DNA from 3 places in the Gallibacter sp. Marseille-QA0791 genome. Region 1 is predicted to be linked to each of the others. Evidence: riboswitches for the same ligand, from Rfam matches in the RefSeq annotation. Region 1 holds a riboswitch; each other region holds the start of a gene.
The links. Region 1 has a riboswitch for lysine ahead of dapA (4-hydroxy-tetrahydrodipicolinate synthase). Riboswitches for the same ligand answer to the same signal wherever they lie in the genome.
Positions count from the first base shown of each region.

Region 1 (6,582 bases):
TGAAAGTCTCCATAATAGTAATCGCCCTTAACTTCCTCCTGCCTACCATAGCCGGTCTGGCTTCCCTCGGAAATTATCAAAACTGGGGAACGGGAATAGGTGACGGAACATTGAATTATTCATCAGTTCTTATAACATATACAGGACCTGCATTAGGAGTTGCATTTATGATAATGGCTGTAATTTCCTCATGTTCCACTACCAACTCCGTTATTGCCAGTGGCTCCAGACTGTTCCTCATACTTGCAGAGGACAATTTGTGTCCAAGCTTCTTGGCTAAACTTACTAAAAAAAGCAAGATGCCTTTCTGGCCTATAATTATATTGGCAGCGGTGACCATCATATTTGTCAACTTTGACTTCTCCATGATAGTGAACATCGTCTCTCCGGTCCTGTTCATCCTTTATGTAGGTCTGGCCTTCGCGTTCCTGAAAATAAGAAAAAAATACCCTGTAGAGGAGCGAACAGTATGGTACGCAAAGGGTGGAAAGCTGCTCAAAGCATATGTCATCGGCGGTATGTTTCTTATGGGTTTTGTCGGTATAATGGTCAATGGACTGGAATTCTTTACTCTGAGCTTTCTCATAACAGCGTCTGGGCTTGTGTTTTATGTGATCTTTAAACGGCTGTACGGAGGCCTGGCTGTAAATGATCCCGACAGCTATCCTGTAAATCCAAAGACAGGACTTGCACAGGGCGACATATGGAGAATAGGTATATTCTTCATGGTCTTCGGCATACTGATGTTTGTAGGCTCTTTCGTGATAGGCTGGTACGAAGGCTCCTGGGGACCAGATTATTATCTGTCTACTTACGGAGACTGTTTCCTTGGAGATTTTTACGCCATGATTAATACTTGTCGTTGGTGTGGACTGGGCGGTGCTGTCCTTGGTATCATCTTCTTTATCGCAGGCATCAAAACTGATCGTAATCCTTCGTAACAGAAAATTTCTCCTGAAGCTGCCGTATCAGCGGCTGGAAACGATGGCGGTCGTTGGCGCTGCAGGCGAAGTAATAGGTGACGTTGACTTCATCATCGACGATAGGTACCACTTTCTTATCGGATCGTGACCAGCTGTCGGCGAATGCCTCAGTCGTAAATGTCGGGAAAGATCCTGCTTCCGAAAGCTGCTGATATGCATCCCATTCATCCATATAAAGAAAATGGCATGTCGGCAGCTTTTCTCTGCTCAGCTTTCCCCAAAACCCTATCTGGGTGTGGATAAGCAGGTTCTGGTTTTTCAGGTCCCGGAGCCGGCCCAGTGCCAACAGGCAGTGGCCGACGCTATCGATGTGGGTTATAGATCGATAGACACGGCGGCGGCTTATATGAATGAGTCCGCCGTAGGCGCGGCCATCGCCGAGTCGGGAGTCGCCCGTGAGGAACTTTTCATCACCACCAAACTATGGGTCCAGGATGCCGGCTACGAATCGGCCAGGAAGGCAATCAGGACTTCGCTGGAAAATCTGGGACTGGACTACCTGGATCTCTACCTCATCCACCAGCCTATGGGCGACTACATCGGTGCCTACAGAGCAATGGAAGAGGCTTATGAGGAAGGTATTCTGAAGGCTATCGGCGTGTGCAACTTTTACCCTGCCCGCCTGACCGATTTCTGCGAAACGGTGAAGATAATGCCCGCCGTCGACCAGGTGGAGCTGCACCCGTTCTTCCAGCAGGAAGACGCGCTGGCCTGCATGAAGGAGTACGGCGTCTGCCCGGAAGCATGGGGTCCCTTTGCCGAAGGGAATTTCGGCATTTTCACCCATCCGGTGCTGACTAAGATAGGTGAAAAGTATGGAAAGAGCGCGGCTCAGGTGGCTCTCCGATGGAACACCCAGCGAGGTGTCGTGGTGATTCCCAAATCAGTCCACAGAGACAGGATGGAGCAGAACTTCGACATCTGGGATTTCACTCTCACCGACGACGATATGGCTGAAATCGCCAAACTGGATGTCGGCCACAGTGAGATCGTCAATCACGATGACCCGGCATTCATAAAGATGATACATGGACTGAAAATACATGAATAAGGTACACAGCAATAAATACTAAAACTGCGAATTTTTTCTGTTCATTTGGCATAAATCAAGTCGAAGCCCTTTCATTCCCCGAGGCAATATGCCTATAAAAGCTTTTATATCTTATAATTAGGCATATTTCTATAGGAATATAGCTTCAGCAATGCCAAAACTACATATTGACACAAAGAGTTTTGGCATATCATCTTCCGATAACCGGCCGAAATAAGGTAAAAATGCCAAAACTACATCATGAAATATGACTTATTAGGAATATGTCCGAAAAACATTATCGAAAATAAAGGCAGCGTGATCGGTCAGGTGTTGAGAATGACGCAGACGGTCAGATATCCGCTTTCCAGTTCGTAGCGGATGTCGCCGTCGTATTTCCCGGCGGCGAGGACGATGCTGTCGATGCCGGTGCTCCTTTTGCGGAGCATGCCGTTTTCGATTTCCAGGCCGGCTTTGCACGGGTTGCTGCATACGATGACGACCTTATTTGCTACCGAACGAATATCCACACGGATCTCCCCATCTACGCCGGATTCTCTGCAACCGTTGAGAGCATTTTCCAGGATGTTGGAAAGAATGGCGACAAAATCCATGTCTTCGATGGATGCCTCCCCGGGCGTGTCGGCGGAAATGGAAACCGATATGCCATCCTTTCGCGCTTTTATATAGAAATTGCTCAGAATGGCGTTGACTGTCGTATTGGGACAGAACCTCTCAGGCTTTGCCGCTTCCAGACTCTCGTCATACTGTTCGATATAGCGCTGTGCCTCTTTGATGTCACCCTTTTGAAGCAATGCCGCGACGATCTGGTTGTGGTGGCGGAAATCATGACGGATGGTCCTGGCCGTCAGTTCATTTTCCTTTGCCAGAGCGAGCTGTCCCTGCAGGTATTCAACATTCTTGCTGATGAGTTCCGTCTTCGCTTCGTAGTCGATATGCTGTATCGTCCTGAATATCACCCAGAGCACCGAACAATATATCAGTACGACGGCCGCAAAGAAAAATATCGTTTCGCCTGCATGGCCGTAGCCTGCGTACAAAAATACGACAAAGGACGTAAAGACTGCCAGGAACAGCAGCGAGACCAGCGCGATAGAATACCAGGTCTTCTTTTTCGTCCCCGGCACTGCACGCACATAGGGTCTCAGGAACTTCAGATATATCAATATAGCCAGCAAATACAGTATCGTCCTCACCATATTCCTCGCGTACATCGCTCCCGACTCAGACAATGAGGGAAACAACCCATTGCACACCAGGATAGCGATGCAGAAGAATATGCAGAACAAATTGGAATGGCTGATAAACAAAAACAGCTTCTTACAAAAAGCATCGGTCGAGGTCAGGATAAAGAGAAAAAAGGCTGCGAAGATAGTGCTGGTAAAACTGATAAAGGCCGTATCGGCGGAATTGCTGCCAAACAACGCGAAAACGACCAGCGTCAAAGCGATGAAGTAAAAGCCGAAAACCGCATATATCAGCGCGGTCTTTCTGACGGAATATTTTCTCTCGCTCATAGCGGCTATACAGAAGATATGAGTCATTACAAGAATCACCATGCCCCCAGCCAAATGTATCATGATCTGGTCGCCTCCTTCGTATAGAAATCAAAATACCTCCACTGCAAAGTCGGGGCTGGCGGTCAGAAAGAGGTCCGGATGTTTTCCTGCATAATCCGAAACTATCTTCTGTATCTCTTCCAGATCCCTTTCCTGATCGTTGCAAATCATGCAAGGCATACTCCCACCACCTTTTATTTCCCGCGGAAATGTTCCTGCCGCCTGCGTTGCCATATATCGTCATATGGCAGGACATCAAATTATACCATGGAACTCAACTATCTTCAATACAGGCTGCGCGCTTTTGAGTTTGTTTGATTCCGGACGCAGGCTTCATATTTCCATTGGATTTTACAGATATTTTTTGTTTTTGAGAGAATATCTGTATTTTTCTGCGTTAGCCTGTCAAATAAGTCCGGGAAAAGACAAAAAACTCCGCAGCGACAACTTGCCGTCTTTTGAAGAAAACTTGTTGACATTCATTCTAAAACCGTGTAGACTTTAATACAAAGTTGATAGAGGTGCGGTTGATAAGAGTAATCGGAGCGAGGCGGCGGCCGTTGATACCGATGAAAGGAGATACCGCCGAAGGATCTGTCCGGGCACGGAAGGTTTCTGGGATATGGCACAACATGCCATATACTCCTGCTCATATGTGAGCAGAGGCGCTATCGATACGACAGAAGAACAATCGCGTTTCTCGTTGCATCGATAGGATGCAACTTTTTTATTGGAAATTTCAGCATAGATTTAAGGAGGAAACGAAAATGACAGCAGTATTCAGAGGTTGCGGAGTAGCGATTGCGACTCCTTTCAATGAGGATGGTTCAGTTGATTTTGACGCTTACAGAGATCTTATCAACTGGCAGATAGAAAAGGGCATCGATGCCATCATCGCCTGCGGTACTTCCGGCGAGGCGTCCACGATGGATGATGAGGAACACGTGGCAACGGTGAAGTTCTGCGTAGACACAGTGGCAGGAAGAGTCCCTGTCATCGGCGGCGCAGGCAGTAACGATACGAGACATGGTATCAATCTGGCCAAGAGGATAGAGTCAGCGGGAGTAGATGCTCTGCTGCTGGTGACGCCGTACTACAACAAATGCTCGCAGCAGGGGCTCATCCAGCATTATACAGAAACAGCCGACGCGGTATCCATCCCTTGTATCCTCTACTCGGTACCGAGCCGCACGGGTGTCAACATCACTCCGGCGACGGCAGCCAAGCTGGCGGAACACCCTAACATCGTAGGTATCAAGGAAGCCAGCGGGGACATCGCCCAGGTAGCTGAGATATGCAGACTGGTTCCCGACGATTTTGCCGTATACTCCGGCAATGACGATATGGTAGTTCCTCTTCTTTCACTGGGCGGCGACGGCTATATATCAGTAATAGCCAACATCATGCCTGCCGAATCGGTGGAGATGACCAGGAGCTGGTTTGCCGGCGATGTGAAAAGGGCAGCTGACCTGCAGCTTTCTATGAAGCCTATCATCGATAGCATGTTCGCCGACGTGAACCCTGTCCCTGTGAAAGTGGCTTTGGCCAAGATGGGAATGATCAAGCCTTACTTCAGGCTCCCGCTCTGCCCTCCTTCGGACGAGGTGGATCAGCGTATCGAACGTGAAATGAAGGCTATGGGACTTATCTAAAGCATAAGATTCTTCAGGTTTATCGGTTGATATCTCTCTCCCTTCCGGCTGATTTGACATCTGCTGTTATTGCAGCCGGAAGGGGGAATTTTTTTGAGCCTGTATATCCATAGATGATTCCTCATATCCCTCGACAGGCCCTTTGTCAGACCCCTTCGACAAGCGCCCCGGTATCGACCGGGGCGCCTGAGAAATGATTTGACTGAATGATCTGCCTGTACGACGACCTGGTCACTTTAAAGGAAAAGGACCGCGTCATACCTGTCAGATATCCGTAGCTCCCTCTTCCTCCGCTTCAGCCGCCTCCCTGCCGCGACGCTTCTTCCTCCATATCAGCAGCGTCACAGCCGCGGCAGCCGCGCACAGGGCTCCGATGGTGACCAGCATCAGCGGCGTATTGGTGTACCATCTGACGAAGAGGTTCCTGGTGACGTAGACGTCGGGAAGTATCAGGCTGCTGGCATTACCTGCTTCGTCGACAGCTTCTACCACTATCTCCCTGGCCTTATCGCTGCCTGTCAGCGTGAAGCTGTAAAGCTCGCCGTCAGCCTCTGTTTCTATTTCCCTGCCGTTAACGGTCACCGTCACGTCCTTCAGCAACAGGTTGTCCTCGATAGCGAATTCCGCTTGTTTGCTGTCTTCCGGATAAGTTGTCCCCTCCTCCACGTTGACGGCCATGATGAGCGGGTCGCTCTTGTCTATGCCGAACCGCAGCTCGGCTTCCTTGGTCTCGTCGGTGCTGTCGTTGACGTTGCCAGCCTCATCAACAGAGTTTACCGATACGACATAGACGCCTTCCTCTGAGAAGTTATCGGCTGTGAGCCGATAGCTGTACTGGCTCCAGCTTCCATTTGCCGAGTCGTTGGATATCTGATATGACACGTCCTCCATATCAGCGTTCTGTCCATTCCTGGCCACTTTTATGTCTATAGTCTCAGGATCCAGCGTATCCACGTTGGTCTCGTGTATCACAATGTCCTGTTCTTTATCGAAAAATCTGCCGTCTATCTCCGCCAGGCTCGGGGTAAAGGTGTAGACTGATCCGAAGCGGTTGACGGAAAATGTCAGAGATTTCTCCGTCTCGTTTCCGGCCAGATCTGCGACTACGGCTTTCAGCGTATACACATCGTCCGATTCCTTCTCCACAGGGAAATTGTCATAGCGGAAGCTCCCTTCCGTCTCGCTGTCGCTGGAGTCTCCCGGCATTGACGTCTCACCCTGGTTAGAGCCTGTCAGCGTTATTTCAGCCGGCCCCTCCAGATTGATATCCGACCAGCTTACCGACGGTCTTACAGCTCCCGCGTTGGCGGAGTTTTCCTCTATATTGCCTATGGAAA
Region 1 is NZ_CBCPMH010000001.1:1,767,927-1,774,508, forward strand. Features, by position in the region: gene ACQY69_RS08180 (APC family permease) at 1-941, shown strand, start outside; gene ACQY69_RS08185 (hypothetical protein) at 916-1,155, opposite strand; gene ACQY69_RS08190 (aldo/keto reductase) at 1,219-2,034, shown strand; gene ACQY69_RS08195 (sensor histidine kinase) at 2,340-3,614, opposite strand; gene ACQY69_RS08200 (hypothetical protein) at 3,642-3,773, opposite strand; lysine riboswitch at 4,102-4,272, shown strand; gene dapA (4-hydroxy-tetrahydrodipicolinate synthase) at 4,361-5,245, shown strand; gene ACQY69_RS08210 (Ig-like domain-containing protein) at 5,510-6,582, opposite strand, start outside.

Region 2 (6,582 bases), 1.1 Mb from region 1:
GGACTCCGTGAGGATCGAACCTGAGATTGTACAGCGCACCTTCATGGAAATCAGCCGGCTCCATTGATGCTACCGACTTGACTGTAGACGTCGGGCCATGGACATCTCTTCCCATCATAGGCGACGACGCGTCGCAGAAAGGCTCTCCCGCCATCCTTCCGTCAGGCAGTGCTCCCGTCACCTCTCCGTGAGGGATGTTCATGGTCTGGGAATCGATGCCGAAGGCGTAATATCCGCCTCTGGCGTCCTGCCACTGCTGCACCGTGTCAGCGATATAATGCATCATTTCCTTATATATAGCGTCTACGTGAGGCGAGTTGTTCCCGTATTTTTCCGGCTTGTTGAGGAGCATCTGTCTGATACGCTCCTGTCCCTCGAAATTCGTGTCACATGCTCTGATCAGTTCATCCATGGTCAGATCCCGATCCTCGAACACGCATTTTTCTACTGCCGCGATGGAATCCGCCAGGTTGGCTGCTCCCGTTATGTAAAGCCCGCAGGTGGAATATCTCGCCCCGCCGTGCTGGACGGACTTGCCGCTTTCTACACAACCCTTCGTCACCATGGAAGCGAAGATCACCGGATATCTGTTCATATGGATACTCTGCATCAAATTGTATCCGGTCCTTATAAGACCGTAGTGATGGATTATCTGTTTCTTGAGAGCATCCTTGAATTCTTCTATATCTTTGAAATCCCTCGGATCACCTGTCTCCAATCCCATCAGCTTCCCGGTGGCAGGATCCACGCCGTTATGAAGGACAAATTCTATCATCTTTCCCATATTGACATAGCCCGCGTCAGGCGAACCGTCCGCCTGCCCGCCTCCCGGCGCCGGCTGAGTGCATCCTACAATGGTCCAATCTCTGGCTTCTTCGATGGTGCTTCCCCGGCCCTTGCTGAGGCAGATCTCGATAGCCGCTTCATCGCTGAAAAAGCCCGGATTCGCCTGCCCTTCCTGTATCATCTTGCAGCCAAACCTTATCAGATCCTCTGGAGTCTTCTCCCACACTCTCACTGCCATCACAGGCTGCTTTACCTGCAGCTCGTCCGCTGCCTCCAGGCAGAGATACGACAGATCGTTAGTGGCATCCTTTCCGTCTCTGGTCTGACCGCCTACCACCAGGGTCTGCCACATAGGATACCCGGCGAAAGCTGTAGCGTACCAGTCGTCCCTCACCTCATAGACCTCACATGTCTTGAGATAGAGACATTCCAGCATTTCCAACGCTTCCTCCCTGGTGATATTCTTCTCGTCTATCACGTCTTTTTTATACAGCGGCCACATGTACTGGTCGAATCGTCCGAATCCACAGGCAGTGGTACATACTTCGATGTAAAAATACACATGAACGAACCATATGGCCTGGAGTGCCTGATAAAAAGTCTTCGGCGGGTTTTCCGGAACTGTACGGCAGTTTTCCGCGATAGTCAGCAGTTCCTTCTTCCTCTTTCCGTCGGAACACGAAGCAGCCTGTCTTTCCGCTTCGTCCGCCATCCTGTGGGCATAAGTTATCAACCCTTCGCTCTGGATGATACAAGCTTTCCAGAAATCCACCTTTGCCTGTTCCTCCATAGTCTGAGGGATAATGCTGTCTATGTTCCGCTGGCACTCTTCTATGTAGCCCTTCAATCCTATGGTCAGGATCTTTTCATGATCGCAGGTGGTCTCGCCCGAGACTCCGTTTTCCAAGCCGACGCAGATGATATCGTCCTTTTCCAGCTCCTTGATCTTCTTCGGCATGGCCGTCTCTGACAGATCTTCCATTGACTTGCCTTCCCAGTACCTGAGAGTCTCCAGTATAGTTTCCCTGTCCTCCGGAGAAATGTAATACGGATCCTTTTCCCTGGTCGCAAAGCTGTCTATATCGCTGACATACCAGGAACTGGACTGAAACTCAGGATGGAGATTAGCCCCTTTATAAGCGTTAGTCTCTGTCCCTACGATAAGTTCGTCATCCATTATCAGCGTCGTCATGTTTTCCATGATGTGGTTGACCACCTTGGCTCTGAAAATCGGAACGGCGTCACCGGCAAACTGTTTATATCCTTCCGTCGCCAGTACCAGCCTCTCCGCCGTGATCTGCGGTATCGTATTGAAATATTTGTCCTTGAGTCTCTTTATTCTTTCGCTTACCATATTTCCTCCCCGACGAATCCCTCGTCTCGACGTCCCGTCTTATATGGACTCTGCCAGCCGTATCTTTCCGCGGCATCAAAAAAGCTACAAAGCAACATGCTGCTCTGTAGCTGACCGTCTCGTTTCCAGTTCTGTTTTGGAGCCTTCCTTCCGGCACGTAAAATATTTATCTTTTACCAGATAGCTCTCCACTAAAAGTGACAGTATGCTACATATTCTGCAACATCCCAGCATCTGCGCCCCAGACATCTGCGCAGCGCTTCGGCGGTCTCACTTTTCTCCGGCCCTATGTCTGTAGGTTTTTCCCCGTTTACTTGTTGAAAACCGCACCTCTATCATTCAGTTATACCTTTTTATTCAGTGCCCGGCCTCAGCGGCCTGCACCGTCAATAAAGATACCACTTTAGACGGAAAATGTCAAGTTCCGTCTAAGAATGAAAGTCGGGACTCTCCGGCAAAGAATGAAAGGCAAGAACCGGACTGGCACGACATTAGTACAAACATCCTCCCGCCTATTTAAAAACGCCCTTCTTCTCAAGCTCCGAGTAATCCATCCCGAGAGACTCTATCACCTCTCTCGTGTGATACCCCGCCGGATAGCCGGCCGTCTCGTATCTGCACGGACATTCGCTGAGCTTGACAGCAGTAGCCATCTGCTTTACCTTCACACCTTCGTGGAGCGGCAGCTCCACCTCGACGACCATCTCCCTGGCCTTTATCTGCTCATCCTCCAGGAGGGCTTCCTTCAGATCCAGCACCGGCTGGACACACGCGTCATACCGGGCGAAGACCTCCTCCCATTCCGACCTGGTCTTCGTCTTGAATATGCCTCTTATCTGCGCCTTTACCTCGTGGACATTCTCCGGCCATACCGTGCCTTCGATCAGATCCTCACGTCCGATGGCCATGCAAAAGCGCTCCCAGAACTGAGGCTCCAGCGAGCCTACGCTCATGTACTGACCGTCTTTAGTCTCGTAATAATCGTATACGCAGCCGCCGTTGAGCCGCTCACCCTCCCGCTCAGGCTGCTTCCCTGAAACGAGAAAGCTGGCTCCGTCTATGCTGTTGAATGGAACGCATCCGTCCATCATGGCGACATCTATGTACTGGCCCTGACCCGTGTTTCTCCTGTGATTCACAGCCGCCAGTATGCCGATGACGGAATTCAGCGATCCCACCGCGATATCCGCGATCTGAAAGTTCATCAGCGACGGCCCTTCTTCTTTTCTCCCGGCATGGGAGATGATGCCGCTGCGGGCCATATAGTTTATGTCATGACCGGCGGCGTCCCTCAGCGGTCCGGTCTGACCATAACCCGTCAGCGAACAGTATATGACCGACGGATTGACAGCTTTAAGATCCTGATATCCTATGCCCAGCTTATCCATCACGCCCGGCCGGAACTGCTCCAGGACGATGTCGTATTCCTTCACCAGCTCCTTGACGATGGCCACACCTTCCTCGGTCTTCAGGTTCAGAAACATGCTCCTCTTGTTCCTCCCCAGCCACGCCTGACACGCCGATATATCCGTACCTTCGATAAAAGGCGGGTAATCCGTAACTATATCCGGCTTGCTGGCGGAGCTTATCTTCAAAACATCAGCCCCCATATCCGCCAGCATCAGCGACGCATATGGCCCCGGCAGCAGCGTTGAAAAATCCAGTATCTTTAAATCCTTAAGCGCACTCATCACTTCCTCCTCCTGATGAAAACCAGCCTGTCTGTTTCAGAAAAGGCCTTACTTTTCCTTCGTATCGATGTTCAACGCTTTCATCTTCCTGTACAACGTCGCTTCGCCGATACCCAGCTTTTTTGCTGCTCTTTTCTTCGCCTCGACTGAATACCCCTCCTGCTGCAGACATTGTTCAATGACATTTTTCTCAAAAGCATCCCGTTTTTCAGCCAGAGACATTCCTTTCCGACTGAATGTCTCCATTTTTTTCACCTTCTCCGGAAGAGAACTCTTTGATATTATATCTTTATCCTCCATATTGATCGCATACTCTATAGCGTTTTCCAGTTCTCTGACATTTCCCGGCCAGTTGTAGGACATGAGAGCCGACATAGCTTCATCACTGAATCCCTGGACACGCTTCCCCAACATGCTCCCGTATTTCTTCAGCGCGTTGTTCAGCAGCAGCGGCAGGTCTTCTCTCCGATCTTTCAGACTAGGCATCTTAAGGGGGATGACATTCAAGCGAAAATACAGATCCTCACGGAATTCTTTGTTTTTTATCATCTGTTCAAAGTTTTTATTCGTAGCGGCGATGACTCTGACGTCGACTGATATCTCCGAAGTCCCGCCAACTCTCGTAAAGCTTCCTGATTGAAGCACCTGAAGCAGCTTTCCCTGCAGCGACAACGGCAGATCTCCTATTTCATCCAGGAAGATCGTGCCTCCGTCAGCCAATTCAAATTTTCCGGGTTTACCGTTTTTCTTCGCCCCTGTAAAGGCTCCCTCCTCATATCCGAACAACTCGCTCTCAACAAGCGTATCAGGTATGGCCGCGCAGTTTACAAGAACAAAAGGCTTTTCCCTCCTGTTCCCGTACTCATGGATCGTCTTTGCCACCAGACCCTTTCCCGTACCACTCTCGCCCGTGATCAACACACTGGACTTACTATCCGCGATACGATTGATCTGAGCTTTGATGTCACGGATCCATTTGCTGTTACCGATGATATCACCGTATTTGTTCGGCATGCTGTTATCGGTCATGTCATAGACCAGCTTTTTGATATCCGCCATATCCTTAAAAGATATCACCGTTCCGGAGAACTCACTCTTTCCCGCTTCGTCCGTGTCAAAGAATCCAGCCTGCTCTGTCTCCTTGAGATAGATCGGCGAGATATCCATGAGGCAATGCAGCTCATGTCCGCTTTTATCTATATACCGCTTTTCTATACTTTTACACTGAAGACCTTCTTTCACCGCTTCAAGCACAAAGGAATCCTCCCATACCAGCTCTATGTTCTTGCCTATGATCTCATCACATGTCCTGTGCAGCAGCTCCGCCGCTTTTTTATTGCACTCGAGGATCGTCCCATTCCTGCTGACATAAAATACGCCTTCGCTGATGGCCGAAAGTATCGTCCGCATCCCGTTGGTGATAGCTATTTCCTTAGCCTTGGTAGCGATAAGGTCAGCCATCTTATTACAGAAATTCAGCAGGTTTTCCTTTTTCGCCAAAAGGCTCGCCTTCTGTTCTTCCGTAAAGGCCACCAGACCTATGATGCCAATCACATTGCCATCCAGCTCGATGGGGCTGCATACCTCCGCTAATTCGCCCTCGGCGCCCCAGTAATCCGGGTGATTTGGAGCGTCTTCGATTATATATTGCGCGCCGGTCCGAAAAATCATGCCATAGATCTCATTCGTAGTGCTATCGCCGCATTCCTCTATGCTCCCTATCCTGTCGCGATATCTCCCTGTGCCCGCGACGATGATCTCCTCATCGCTGACGATCTCCGTCTCAACGCCTATTGCTTCTGAAATAGCTTCGGCAACTGCCTGTACCGTATTTTGTATTGCGGAAAGTTTCATGCTTATCTGCTTCTCCTTCTATCGACCTACAGAAATTGTTTCCGGAAGCGTGCTCCCGCCATCGATGACAAATTCACTCCCTGTGATATACGCCGCCTCATCCGACGCGAGAAAAGCCGCCAGATAACCTATCTCCTCAGGCTTTCCGAACCTTCCGACCGGTACCGTCTCCACGATCTCATCCAGAACTCTCTGCGGATCCTCCGGATCCGTTTCCTCCGCTGTCAGCTCTACCATAGGCGTCAGGAAGTACCCCGGAAGTATCGCGTTAGATGTTATGTTGTATTCCGCCGTATCGATGGCGATAGCCTTACTGAATCCCAGCAGCGCCGCCTTAGTCGTCGCATAAGCGATATTAGCCGGATCGCAGACTCTCGGTCCGGTCACCGACGATATCGTGATGATACGTCCGTAACGGCGCTCCATCATGCCTGGCAAGATCGCTTTGACACAATTTCTCGCACCATTTACATTAACATCAAAATGAAGGTCCCACAACCCATCATCCATATCTTTTATCTCCGTCAGGAGAGATATCCCCGCATTATTGACTAAAATATCGATGGATCCCACTCGGGATTCCGCGTCTTTTACGACTTCTTCCACGCTGTCCGCCTGAGTCACGTCCATTATATAGGATATGCTCCCTCGCTGTCCCGTCATCTCTTCGAGTTTCTTCTCCGATTCCTTTACTATCCCCGATTTGTCCGTCATTATCACACAGGCGCCCTTCTCCATCAGCACTTTGGAAATGCCGAATCCATTTCCCTGCGCGGCTCCCGTGACAAATGCTGTTTTTCCTTCCAATGGCTTCATATCATTCCTCCGCGATCATTTCGCCTATTCTCCTTCTATTTTACACATCGTTCTTTCATCCAGACCTGTGATCACTTTCGC
Region 2 is NZ_CBCPMH010000001.1:665,327-671,908, forward strand. Features, by position in the region: gene ACQY69_RS03075 (glycyl radical protein) at 1-2,140, opposite strand, end outside; lysine riboswitch at 2,314-2,483, opposite strand; gene ACQY69_RS03080 (CaiB/BaiF CoA transferase family protein) at 2,653-3,831, opposite strand; gene ACQY69_RS03085 (sigma-54-dependent Fis family transcriptional regulator) at 3,880-5,685, opposite strand; gene ACQY69_RS03090 (SDR family oxidoreductase) at 5,704-6,501, opposite strand; gene ACQY69_RS03095 (ATP-NAD kinase family protein) at 6,526-6,582, opposite strand, start outside.
Region 2: it holds a riboswitch for lysine, as region 1 does, so the genes downstream of both, ACQY69_RS03075 (glycyl radical protein) here and dapA (4-hydroxy-tetrahydrodipicolinate synthase) in region 1, are expected to answer to the same signal.

Region 3 (6,582 bases), 470 kb from region 1:
GGTCAGAGAAAAGAGCTTAAGCTCTCCTAAGTTCCAGGAGATCAAGGACATGACAGTAGGCATCCCGGCATGGCTCTCCGTAGACAGAGATAAGCTGGAAGGAAAAGTACTGGCTGACCCGACCAGAGATCAGATAGACACGCCAATAGAAGAACACTTGATCGTCGAATTGTACTCCAAGTAGTCTCTTTGCCAGGAGACGGAAGGCAGTTATCGCGCGGATTTCTGCTCTTCTGATCCTGACAGAAGGCTGACGCGGGTTTCGGTCCGGACCGGATCTGCGATAGTTCAGGTAGCGATAAGTTATCGTTTTGAATGAAAAAGGAGGGTTTTGAGTGATAGAAATCGAAAAACCGACAATCGAATGCATATTTTCAGACGAAGATCCCAATTACGGAAAGTTTGTGGTAGAGCCTCTTGAAAGAGGATATGGTACTACTTTAGGGAACAGCCTGAGAAGAATTCTTCTGAGCTCATTGCCAGGTGTTGCCGTTACTTCCGTTAAGATCGACGGTATCCTTCACGAGTTTTCGACCATTCCGGGCGTCAAAGAGGACGTTACCGAGATCATATTGAATCTCAAAAAATTGGCGATAAAGCTCAACGGAGAAAATACCAAGAGAGTGCTGATAAATGCTATAGGGCCTAAGGAGGTCACTGCGGCTGACATCCTGGGAGACGCGGATGTGGAGATATTCAACCAGGATCTTCATATAGCGACTCTCGAGGAAAATGCTACACTCATAATGGAGATCAATCTGGCCAGGGGAAGAGGATATGTTCCTGCGGAGATGAACAAAGACGAGAACACACCGATTTCGGTCATCCCTACTGATTCCATCTATACGCCTGTAAGAAAGGTGAATTTCACGGTGGAGAACACTAGAGTAGGTCAGGTGACGGATTACGACAAGCTTATACTGGAAATATGGACCGATGGCTCCATCACCCCTAGTGAAGGCGTGTCCATAGGTGCCAAGATAATGCAGGAGCATCTGAACCTGTTTGTTGAGCTTACCGATTCCACTGAGAGCATGGAGATCATGGTGGAAAAAGAAGAAAACCAGAAGGAAAAGGCTCTCGAAATGACCATCGAAGAGCTGGAACTTTCGGTAAGATCCTTCAACTGCCTCAAGAGAGCTGCTATCAATACGGTAGAAGAGCTTACTCAGAGGAGTGAGGAGGACATGATGAAGGTAAGGAACCTCGGAAAGAAATCTCTCGACGAGGTAAAACATAAACTCGAGGAGCTGGGGCTGAGTCTCAGACAGAGTGACGAATAAGAATAAATAATACAGGAGGAAACAGCGATGCCAGGATATAGAAAATTAGGCAGATCTTCAGCTCACAGAAAAGCTATGCTGAGAAATCTTGTTACCGACCTTTTCAGGGAGGGCAGGATCATGACGACTGATACGAGAGCTAAAGAAGCCAGAAGACAGGCAGAAAAGATGATAACACTTGCGAAGCGCGGCGATCTTCACGCCAGGAGACAGGTGTTGGCATATGTATACGATGAAGCCGTTGTAGCCAAGTTGTTCGATGAGATCGCACCGAAATACGAGGACAGACAGGGCGGCTACACGAGGATCCTTAAACTCGGACCTAGGCAGGGAGATAACGCCGAGATGGCGTTCCTGGAACTGGTTTAGGACAGACGCATAAAAAATAATACTATCGGATAGAGGCGCGGGATTTATCAGTAGCCTTCACGGTCCGGCAGAGGGAAGCCGGGATACCGTGGAGGTGAAAGGAAATTTCGCCGAAGGAGTTTACGCGCCCCGCGCAGCTCCTGGGACGCCGTAAAATATGCGGCGTACTGTCACATTAAGTGGAGCACTATCGATATAGCGGAAACGCGGAGCAAACCGCGGAGCAAACGCCATGGATGCTGTTTCGATAGTGTCCATGGCGTTTTTTCATATTTTGAAGGAAGAGACGTTATCACACTAATATATGAAGTAAAATCGGAGGGATAAAATGGAGAAGGTTAAAAGCAGAGCTTTCAGAATTATCATGATAGCAGCTCTGCTGGTAATGGCCTTTCCTCTGCTGGCTTTTGCAGAGGATGGAGCCGGGGAACCGGCGCTGTACGCTACGGCATGGGCGGCATTGCCACCTATAGCGGCTATATTGCTGGCTATAATCACTAAGGAGGTATACAGCTCGCTTTTCATCGGCGTGGTGATCGGTGGAGTCATTTATGCCGGAAACTTTGAAGGGACTATGACCCATGTCATAAGCGACGGGATAATCGCGTCGCTGTCGGATTCCTATAACGTAGGTATACTGGTATTCCTGGTGATACTGGGCGTCATCGTAGCGTTGCTGAACAAATCAGGCGGATCGAAGGCTTTCGGCGCCTGGGCCAGTCACAGGATAAAGACGAAGATGGGCGCGCAGTTCGCTACCATAGTTCTGGGGATACTGATTTTCGTAGACGATTATTTCAATTGTCTCACCGTAGGGAGCGTTATGTCGCCGCTGGCGGAAGCTAACGGCGTACCCAGGACGAAGCTGGCTTATCTGATAGATTCGACGGCAGCTCCCGTCTGCATCATCGCGCCTATATCTTCCTGGGCGGCAGCCGTAACCGGGTTTGTGGAAGGCGAGAACGGGTTCACTCTGTTCATCCAGGCCATTCCATTCAATTTTTACGCGCTCCTCACTATCGCTATGATGTTCCTCATCGTGGGGATGAAATTCGATTATGGCAAGATGAGGGAGTATGCCAATAAGATACAGGAGTCCAAGGGAGACCAGGCCGCGGACTTTTCTGCGGAAGAGAAGAAAGGAAAGCGCGAGGGTAAGGTCATAGATCTGGTGTTCCCTATCATAATACTGATCATCGCATGCATAGTAGGAATGATATATACAGGGGGATTTTTCAGCGGCACCAGCTTTGTCCAGTCCTTCTCCCAGTGTGACGCTTCTGTGGGGCTGTCTCTGGGCAGTGTGTTCGCGCTCATCGTGATAGTTATCATATATGTGGCAAGAGGTGTGCTGACCTTCAAGGAAAGCATGGACTGCGTGCCGGAGGGCTTCAAGGCCATGGTAGCGCCTATCCTCATTCTTACGCTGGCCTGGACTCTTAAAGCTATGACCGACAGCCTCGGGCTGGCTGTGTTTGTATCGACAGCTACCGAATCTGTGGCCGGATCCTTCATGAGCCTGCTCCCGGCTATCATATTCGCCATCGGATGCGGCCTGTCATTCGCGTCAGGCACATCCTGGGGAACCTTCGGGATACTGATACCTATCGTCGTGGAAGTGTTCCAGGGAAGCGATCCGCAGCTGATGATAATATCCATATCGGCCTGCATGGCGGGAGCCGTGTGCGGAGATCACTGTTCGCCGATCTCGGATACCACTATCATGTCCAGCGCCGGTTCCAGATGTAATCATATGGCTCACGTAGTGACTCAGCTGCCGTACGCCCTGACAGTAGCATCGATATCCTTTGTTACATATATCGTAGCCGGATTCACAAGAAGCGCGTGGATATCCTTGCCGGTGGGACTCATCATCCTTATCGCCGTATTGGTAGTGATAAAGAAGGTGCAGAAACCATTGGAAGATGATAACGCTGCGGCTGAAGCGTGATCTACAGGAACGTTAAAGCCATGCAGAAAAAGAAGCCGTCACGACGGGAATGCTAAAATGGATCTGTTATCGATGCGCAATAGGCATAAATTACGGTCGAGTGATGTTCACAGATGGTGCAAAATGCCTAAAATCCATAAAATACTCGACATTTTGGCATAAAATCAACGGGGACCTATCCGAAATATGCCTAAAACAGCATCTGAAACTGATTTTTTATTATTTCGTCATCAGAAGGCTTTGAAATACAATGGGCATTATGCCTATTGGGAAGCAAAATCCTCTGTTATAGGCATTTCTTGATGAAGCGATAACAGGATCTTGCAGCCGACAATCCGTATCGAAACGGGGCCGCCGCATTAACAGTTACTTTCCGTTAATGCGACAGCCCCGTTTTCAGTTGTATGATATCATTTGTATTGCATCATCGTTCATAGACGATCTGACCGTCGATCACCGTCATATCAGCCTTTAATGATTTCAGCTCTTCTACAGGAGTATCCAGGATATTCCCTGAGAGGATCACAAGATCCGCCAGCTTGCCCGGTTCGATGCTTCCCTTGATCTTTTCCTCCAAAGAGGCGTAAGCACCATTGTAGGTATACATCCTGATGGCATTCATGATACCGATCCTCTGATCTTTTCCGGCAACGATACCGCTGCATTTATCGGCCCGTGTCAGAGCTCCGTATAAGCCTATCATCGGATCTGCTTCTATGACCGGAGAATCAGATCCCAGAGCAGCTGTGATACCATTGTCCAGATATGATCTCAGAGGGAACATCCAGTTCACTCTGTCTCCGTAATATTTGACATATATCTCGGCGTTTTCATTGAAAAATCCGGGGTTCGGGACAGGTACGATGCCTGCTTTTTTTATTCTTGAAAGCAGATTTTCGTTGATGATACCGCAATGCTCTATCCTGTGTCTGCATGGACGCGGATTTTGCGCCATGGCTCGTTCGATGGCGGTCAGTATCACATCGACTGCTACATCGCCTACAGCATGGGCGGAAACATTGAAGCCGGCATTGTGGGCCTTTATTATTATATCGTCAGCCTCTTCCTGTGTGTAAAGCTGTATACCCTTGAGAGCAGGGTCGTGGCTGTAAGGCTGGCTCGTGGCGCAGGAAGGAGCGCTGGTACTTCCGTCTATCAGGATCTTTACGTGTCCAAGCCTGAAGTGGTCGTCACCGAGGCCTCCGTGTATCCCCGTGGAAATGAAGTCGTTGACCCATTCGATAGTTTTCTTCTTTCCATAGGCATGATACAGAAGGTTGTACATGCGGACTTTGATGATGCCGTTTCTGCAGGCGTCCTGATACAGACCTATGGTTTCCTCTCCATAGAAGCTGCCGTCGTGCATGCTTGTGACGCCGTAACTCAGGAGAATATCGTTGGCAGCCTTGAATGATCTGAGATATTCATCCTTCGTATATATCACTTTGTCCCACATGTAGGTGCATGCCGTTTCTTTAAGAAGTCCTGTCATGCGGCCGTTTTCATCCACTACCACTTCTCCGGGAGCGAACATCTCAGGGCCCGTGATCCCTCCGGCCCTGAGAGCAAGAGTGTTGTAGACGCCCATGTGAAGGCAGCATCTCGTGAGCTGGACAGGGTTATCGGGAGCGGCTTCATCCAATTCATCTCTTGTCGGATGTCTGCCCTCCTTGAGTTTGCTCTGTTCATAGCCTGTCGCTTTTATCCATGCGCCTTTGGGTGCCTTTGCGGCAGCTTCACGGATCTTTTGCTGGATTTGGCTTATGGAAGTGACTTTATTGCTGTTACAATCGATTATGACGGCTGCGTTCTGACCTGTCATTCCCAGATGCATGTGAGAATCTATGAATCCGGGAAGAAGAGCTCTTCCGGCCAGATCAATGACGCTGGTATCAGGACCCAGCCACATTTCCGCTCCGGCGTTGTCGCCGACGTATACTATTCTGTTGCCATTTACGGCGACAGCCTCACACAGTGAGTTTGCGGAGTCGACGGTCACCACGACGCCATTTTTGAATATCATGTCCGCGTATAATGAAAGAGATCTGTTCATATTTTCATGCTTCCTTTCTTGCATTTGATATGATGCGGCTCGTGGCTTCATGCCTCTTCTGCGGCTTCCGATTCTTCGTACAGCTGATCCATGATATAGTCAGGGAAGAATTTTCTCAGAGTTTCTTCAGAGGCCGGCTTTGTGACAAGGCTCACGATGATGAATATTGGGATATTGACCATCAGACCCCAGATCCCTGCATGGATGTATAACGGATTAGGCCATATGATATTGAAGATAGCCACTACGAATACGCCTGAGGCAAGGCCTGCGACAGCTCCGGCCTTAGTAGCTCTCGGCCAGCACAATACGCCCAGCATACAAGGAAATAACTGGCCTATGAAGCCATAACATACGAGAAGTATGTTGACCAGCTCACCCGGATTCGTCACTGAAAGAGGGAAGGCGATGAGAAAAATGACTACCAGCAGCAATTTTCTCTGGAGTTTTCCCTCTTTTTCCGGAGACAGCTTCGCCGCCGGAGCGATGACATCGTGGGTCAGCGTGAATGTGCTGGTGTGAAACTGCGGCTCGGCAGATGATTGGGATGCGGCAAGGATCCCCGCTCCCAGAAGGCCTGTGAGCCACCATGGCAGATTATCGAGGCAGTACTGGAGCGCTACCTGATCGGTGGATTCCCCGTTAAAATCCGTATATGCGAACACACATACCAAGCCCACTATCATCATCGGGATCATGACGAAGTAAAAGACCGGAACGTAAAGGTACTGCTTCCTGGCGGTGTCTTCGTCCTTTGCTCCGGAAGCCCATACCCAGAATTGAGGCCAGAAGGAGAAGATACTGATGAGTATTGAAGTGGTCCAGTATATCGGAGGGAAATTGTCCATCGCGCCCGGCAATGTCAGATATTGGGGTGAGGTCTCCTGGAGCGTCCTGAAAGCTTCGGCGATGTCAAGATCTCCCAT
Region 3 is NZ_CBCPMH010000001.1:2,239,568-2,246,149, forward strand. Features, by position in the region: gene rpsD (30S ribosomal protein S4) at 1-184, shown strand, start outside; gene ACQY69_RS10365 (DNA-directed RNA polymerase subunit alpha) at 336-1,283, shown strand; gene rplQ (50S ribosomal protein L17) at 1,311-1,652, shown strand; lysine riboswitch at 1,675-1,850, shown strand; gene ACQY69_RS10375 (Na+/H+ antiporter NhaC family protein) at 1,981-3,603, shown strand; gene ACQY69_RS10380 (amidohydrolase) at 4,028-5,656, opposite strand; gene ACQY69_RS10385 (sodium:solute symporter family protein) at 5,704-6,582, opposite strand, start outside.
Region 3: it holds a riboswitch for lysine, as region 1 does, so the genes downstream of both, ACQY69_RS10375 (Na+/H+ antiporter NhaC family protein) here and dapA (4-hydroxy-tetrahydrodipicolinate synthase) in region 1, are expected to answer to the same signal.